DNA from 2 places in the Streptomyces thermocarboxydus genome. Region 2 is predicted to be linked to the other one. Evidence: riboswitches for the same ligand, from Rfam matches in the RefSeq annotation. Region 2 holds a riboswitch; the other holds the start of a gene.
What was found. A riboswitch is a leader RNA that binds a small molecule or an ion and turns the genes downstream of it on or off. The one in region 2 is predicted to bind cobalamin.
Positions count from the first base shown of each region.

Region 1 (3,261 bases), 1.0 Mb from region 2:
ATCGCGAGGACGGTGAGACCGAGGCCGAGGACGGCCTTGTCCACGGGATGGCGGCGGCGCCAGCGGCTGCTGTGCGCCGCCGCGTCGATCGGCAGCACGGGCCTGTCAGCCCCGTCCGCCGTCGGCGCCGGAGCGCACCTCCGCGTCGTCCCGGGCGCCCGCGTCGCCGCCCCGCCGCCCCGCTCGTGCGTCCCGTCCGGGGCCCGCAGGCCGGCGGCCTGCTCACGCGCCCCTTCCGGGGTCTGAACGCCGGCCCGCTCCCGCTCCCGGGCCCGCGCCTCGCCCTGCCGCCGGCCACGCCGCAGCCCGAAGTAGTACGCCAGCACGCCCGCGCCGAGCGCCGCCTGGACGGCGAACAGCGCCGACTCGATCTCCCCGGACGGCGGTTCGTACAGCGGCGAGAACCATGGCTCGTAGTCCGGGTCGATCTCGGTGATCGCGGTCTCCGCCTCGCCGTCCGCGCCGGCGAACGGCTCCTCCTTGTGGTCGCCGAGCCCGAACGCCAGCGGGATCACGGCTAGAGCGGCGACGAGCAGCAGGAGCAGCGTGTTGATCTTCGCGTTGCGGCTCATCGGGCCACCGCCTCGGGCGACTCGGCCTCCGCGGCCCGCTTGCCGTCGGCCACCGAGGTGACCAGCACGCCGAGCCGGGTCAGCTCGCCCTTGCTGGACTGCACCAGCAGGCGCATCACCAGCACGGTCAGCAGCCCCTCGCTGACCGCGAGCGGGATCTGCGTGACGGCGAAGATGGAGCCGAACTTGCCGAGCGCGCCCAGGAATCCGCTGCCCGGGTCGGGGAACGCCAGCGCGAGCTGGACGCTCGTCACGCAGTACGTCGACAGGTCGGCGACGAACGCGCCGCAGAACACCGCGCCCATCAGCGGCACGCCGTACCGGCGCAGCAGCCGGTAGGCGCCGTACCCGGCCCAGGGGCCGACGATCGCCAGGGAGAAGACGTTGGCGCCGAGCGTGGTGAGCCCGCCGTGGGCGAGCAGCAGCGCCTGGAACAGCAGGGTGATGGTCCCGAGCACCGCCATGACCGGCGGCCGGAACAGGATCGCGCCCAGCCCCGTGCCGGTGGGATGGGAGCAACTCCCTGTCACCGACGGGAGCTTCAGCGCGGACAGGACGAACGTGAACGCTCCCGACGCGCCCAGCAGGAGCGTGCTCTCGGGATGTTCTCTGACGTCACGGACGAGCGACCGGGCTCCGTGGACGACGAACGGCGCCGACGCGACGCCCCAGGCGACCGCGTGCGCCGGAGGCAGGAAACCCTCGGCAATGTGCATGGCTCGGCAGACCCTCTCCAGCACCTCGTGGATGGTTGACGCGCCTTGGCCGGTCTCCTGGCTGACGGGTACCACCGCCCGTGCTCCGCCTTCCCGGGTCCCGAAGGACCCAGTGGCTGCCCGCGAGGGCCGGAGCCGGACTTCCCGATCACAGTGGCGAGGGCCGCACCGGTATCGCACCGATTTCCCGTCACCAAGGCGTGGTGACAGTAGTCCCCGCCGCGGCCCGGTGACAAGCGGCGACAGGGGCGCGCGGAGGGCGCCCGGCGGCTCGCACCCCGGCGCACACCTGCGCGTTCGGGCCCCGGGACGGCCGCCCGGGAACCGGGGGACTGGTCGGCCGGCGTTCCGGGCAAGGTCTTCTTGCAATTAATATGCAAGAGCGATTGACCGGCAACAGGGATGTGAGGTTCGATGACGACCCGACGACGCATACGGGGCGCCGCCGCCGTGCTGGCGACGGCCACGGCGGTCTCCGCCTGCTCGGCGCCGGGCTCCGGCGGCACGGACGCGGGGGCGGCCGGCGAGTCCGTGGTGATCGGCGTCTCCACCGAGCCCGACACCCTCAGCCCGCTCCTCGGCTACGGCAAGGACGGCAACTCCAAGCTGTTCGACGGCCTGCTCGCCCGCACCGCCGACATGACGTTGAAACCCGCCCTGGCCAGGGCGCTTCCGCGGATCACGGACGGCGGACGCACCTACACGTACACCCTGCGCGAGGGCGTGAGGTTCAGCGACGGCACGCCGCTGACCGCGCGGGACGTCGTCTTCACGTACCGCACGGTCCTCGACGACGACACCAACAACACCGCCAAGAGCGAACTCGCGGCCGTCGAAAGCGTCCGGGCGGTGGGCGACGACACGGTCGTCTTCACCCTCCACCACCCCTACGCGCCGTTCGCCGCCCGCACGGTGCTGCCGATCGTCCCCGAGCACATCGCCGGGAAGCAGGACCCCAACACCGGGCCCTTCAACACCAAGCCGGTCGGCACCGGACCGTACGTCCTCGTCGACTGGCGCAAGGGCGAGAAGCTGACCTTCAAGGCCAACCCGCACTACTGGGGCGGCGCCCCGAAGGTGAAGAAACTCACCATGGCGATCGTCGCCGACGACGACGTCCGCGCCACCCGGCTCCGCTCCGGCGACCTCGACGGCGCGGTCCTCCCGCCCAACCTCGCCGCCACCTTCAAGAGCGACGACGGCAGGAAGACGTACCGGGCCACCTCCTACGACGTCCGCGTCGTCACCCTCCCCAGCGGCAACCCCGTCACCGGCGACACCGCGATCCGCCGCGCCCTCGACCTCGCCGTCGACCGGCAGGCCATGGTCGACAAGATCCTCGACGGCGCGGGACGCCCCGCCTACGGGCCGCTGCCCGTCGACGACCCGTGGTTCGCCAAGGAGACCGAGCGGTCGCGCGACCTCGCGAAGGCCGGCCGCATCCTCGACGCCGCCGGCTGGACGAAGCGCGAGGACGGCATCCGCGCCAAGGACGGCCGCCCCGCCCGCTTCACGCTGTACTACCCCTCCGGCGACAAGGTCCGCCAGGACCACGCCCTCGCCTACGCCTCCGACGCCAAGAAGGCCGGCATCGACGTCCGCGTGGAGAGCGCCACCTGGGAGGTCATCGAGCCCCGCATGAACCGCGACGCCGTCCTCGCGGGCTTCGGCAGCACCGGCGACCCCGACTTCGGGCTCTACACCATGCTGCACTCCTCCCTCGCCGGCGACGGCTTCAACAACATGGCGCACTACGACAACCCGGCCGTCGACCGCGCGCTGGAGACCGGCCGCCGCAGCCAGGACCCCGCGACCCGCAAGGCCGCCTACGACGCCCTCCAGCGCGCCCTCGTGAAGGACCCCGGCTACACCTTCCTCACCCACATCGACCACCTGTACGTGCTCGCCGACCGCTGGAAGGGCCTCACCACCCAGACCGAACCGCACGAGCACGGCTTCGCCGCCGGACCCTG
Region 1 covers NZ_CP058273.1:5,577,564-5,580,824, forward strand. The annotation lists gene cbiQ (cobalt ECF transporter T component CbiQ) at 1-98, opposite strand, end outside; partial or broken gene AY578_RS25605 (energy-coupling factor ABC transporter substrate-binding protein) at 324-572, opposite strand; gene AY578_RS25610 (energy-coupling factor ABC transporter permease) at 569-1,288, opposite strand; cobalamin riboswitch at 1,319-1,501, opposite strand; gene AY578_RS25615 (ABC transporter substrate-binding protein) at 1,703-3,261, shown strand, end outside.
Region 1: linked by a shared signal. The riboswitch ahead of AY578_RS25610 (energy-coupling factor ABC transporter permease) and the one ahead of AY578_RS30040 (GHMP family kinase ATP-binding protein) in region 2 are both predicted to bind cobalamin.

Region 2 (3,261 bases):
CGGGCCTCTCGTCGTCAGTCGTTGGTCCGGTCGGCGTTACGGGCATGCGGTGCCGTCCCTCTCTCCGGGGAGATCCGCCCCGGGGTCTGTCGAGGAGGCGACCGCGTGAGTCTCCTGGCTCTCGGGTCAATGCTCGTCCCGGCCTTCCCACCCGCTACCGGGCAGTGGCCTGTCGGGACTTGCTCTCCGATCACAGTGGCGGGACCGCGCCGGATTCACACCGGCTTCCTCGTCCGCCGTCGCCCTGTCGCTGCTCATCCTCCCATCCCGGTACACCGTCCGGCCCGCTCCGAGTCGGCCGTCAGTCCGTCTCCTGAGCGTGCGGGGCCGTCGCGGGCGGATGGGTCGGACGGTCCCGCCCTCCGTCACGGCCGGACACCACCACGACGAGGAGCCCGACGACGACGGCCCCGACGGCGACCCGTCCCGCCGCCCGTAGCCACCAACCCGGCCGGCCCACGCCCCCGCCGGCCGGCCCCAGCCGTTCCGCCCGCCGGGCCGGTCTCAGCAGACGGATCAACAGCAGGGCCGCGACCGGCAGTTGCAGCAGCCACAGCATGGTGCGCGGCCATTCCCCGTACCAGACGTTGGTCCCGTACAACAGGGTGTGCCACACGCTCAGCACGTACACGACGATCACGAACCGGTGCAGCCGGCGCCAGGTGTTCGCTCCGATACGGTGCCGGACGTAGAACAGCAGCCCCAGCGGAATCGCCAGGTACAGGGCGCCCTGGCCGATCGGGATGGCGACCTGGCCGGTTCCGGAGTCGTACCAGCCCGGCACGAAGGTGTCCGCGAAGGCCACCCACAACCGCTCGGCCCAGTCCACCTTCGTCTCGTAGCGGACGAGTTCCGCCGCGAACATCAGCGCGTGCGCGAACATCAGGGCCATGGTCGTCAGGCTGGTGGTGCGGTGCCAGCGCTCCAGCACCTGCCGGGAGACCGGCAGCCGGGCGGGGCGTGGCCCCGACAGCACCAGGCCGAGCATGACCGTGCCCCACGCCCACAGCAGGGCCGACCAGCCGAACGCCTGGCTGAGCAGGTACATCCAGTAGGTGCCGGGATCGTCCATGAACGGCATGACCGCGACGGTGTCCGAAGCACCCGAATCCATGCGCGCCCACAGGAACGCGAACACGAGCGCCGTGACCACCACCGCCGCGGTGGCGTCGGGCAGGGCGGCCCGCAGATCGCCGCGCAGCGCGACGCGGTCACCGGGAGGCCGTTTCCCTCCGGGCAACGGGGTCATCGCCCCGTCTTCGTCCGGCCTCACGTCTGACGTCATCAGGGGCCTCCCGGGCACGGGCCACCGCAGCAGCGGTGCGCATGTGGCGTGAGGCAACAAGTCTGGCTGATGAGGGAGTGATCTCCGAAGGCGTTATCCGGCCAGAGCCGCCACGAGAACCGCGCGTGGAGGCACACCTTGTTCTGCGTCACCTCCACATTCAGGACAACCCGCCGAGGCTCCACTGTCGCAGGAAGCACGAGCGCCTCTACGCTGATCCTCGCAGTCGGTTCGCGCCTCCCGTCCACCCGGACGCCCGGTGGCGCGACGCAAGAGGGAACCCGGTGTGAGTCCGGGACTGTCCCGCAGCGGTGAGTGGGAACGAAAGCCGTCGGTGTCACTGGGCCCGCGTCAGGGCCGGGGAAGAGACGGCCGGTAGGTGTCCGCCCTTTCGGCAGACGTGCCCGCGAGTCCGAAGACCTGCCACTGCGCCCGCGTCCCGCGGGCTGTGCACGTGACCTCGTGGACTGGGTTGGCGGTATGGGCGGTCGTACGTCGTGCGTGTGGCCGCGCCTCCTTCCCTGTCGGTGTTCAACGCCCGGTACGGAGGAGGACGGTGTGCGGGACCCAGCCTGTTCGCGTCGGCCGTACCGACCCCGGGCCGGTGTGTCGTCCGGCAGACCGGAGCCGACGAGGCCCGGACCCGTCGCGGGCTTCCTCCGGGAACGGGACTCATCCGGAGGCGCGGTGTCCGGTGTCTGCCACGGCACTCTGGGCGAGCTGTACCAAGGCCCGTTGCGACCGGACACCGATCCCGAGATCGCGGTGGTGTCCTTCCCCGTGGACCGCCACTCATGGGTGTACTTCACACCGAGGACGACGGCCGGCCCGCCACGTCCGCCGGCACTGGGTGAGAAGTCGGCGACAGCGGCCCGGCTCTTCCTGGACCACTACGGTTTCGCCCTGCCCCCTGGCGACTGGCGCACCCACTCCGAACTTCCGGTGGGCGTGGGGATGGCCAGTTCCACGGCGGACATCGTGGCGACGCTGCGCTGTCTGTTCCGTGTCTTCTCCCTGCCGTACGACACGGACGTGGTCCTCGGCGTCCTGACGGACATCGAGCGCGCCGACAGCGTCTTCCTCGACGAGTTCGCCCTGTACCTCAGCGGCCGGCACCGGGTGGTGCGGCGGCTGGGCCAGGACATCGGCTTCCACACCGCCTACGTCACGGAACCCGGCACGGTGGACACCGCCGCCGTCACTCCCCTGCTGCTGGACCACTACCGGCGCCGCGGCGAGGAGTACCACCGGTGTCTGACCGATCTGCTGAAGGGCTTCGACTCGGGTGACCCGGCCGCCGTCGCCCGGGCCGCGACGACCAGCGCCGCGTTGTCCCAGGAGGTGCTGCCCAAGGCGACCTTCAGCAGCCTGCAGGCTCATCGTGAGCGGTTCGGCGCCGACGGCGTCTTCGTAGCCCACACCGGCTGCCTGGCCGGCTATCTCTTCGCCTCACACCCACGGGCCGAGGTCAAGTCCGAACTCTCCTCGTTCTTCCACTCGCTCGGCCACCAGTGCACCTTCACCCAAGGAGGCTACGGGTGATCCACCCCCACATCGCCGACGCCCTGAAAGTCCCGGACCTCGTCCGGCTCACCGACGGCCTGGTCCTGCTGCGGTTCGAGTCGATGAAGATCTACTCGGCCCTGGCCGCTGTCCGTCATCTGCTGGAGCGGGGCACGGTCCGTCCGGGCCAGACCCTGATCGACAGCTCCAGCGGCATCTACGCCTACGCCCTCGCGCTGGCCTGCCACCGGTACGGCATGCGGTGCCACATCGTCGCGTCCACCACCGTGGACGCCACCACCCTCGCCCAACTGGAAATCCTCGGCGCCGCGGTGGAGCAGGTCAGACCGTCGCGGAACCTCAAGCTCGACCAGGAACTGAGGGTGCGACGGGTGCGCGAGATCCTCGCCGAGGATCCCGGCCACCACTGGATGCGCCAGTACCACGACGACGTCCACTACCTTGGCTACCAG
Region 2 covers NZ_CP058273.1:6,575,388-6,578,648, reverse strand. The annotation lists gene AY578_RS30050 (hypothetical protein) at 1-46, opposite strand, end outside; cobalamin riboswitch at 108-231, opposite strand; gene AY578_RS30045 (ferric reductase-like transmembrane domain-containing protein) at 302-1,249, opposite strand; cobalamin riboswitch at 1,499-1,723, shown strand; gene AY578_RS30040 (GHMP family kinase ATP-binding protein) at 2,021-2,827, shown strand; gene AY578_RS30035 (cysteine synthase family protein) at 2,824-3,261, shown strand, end outside.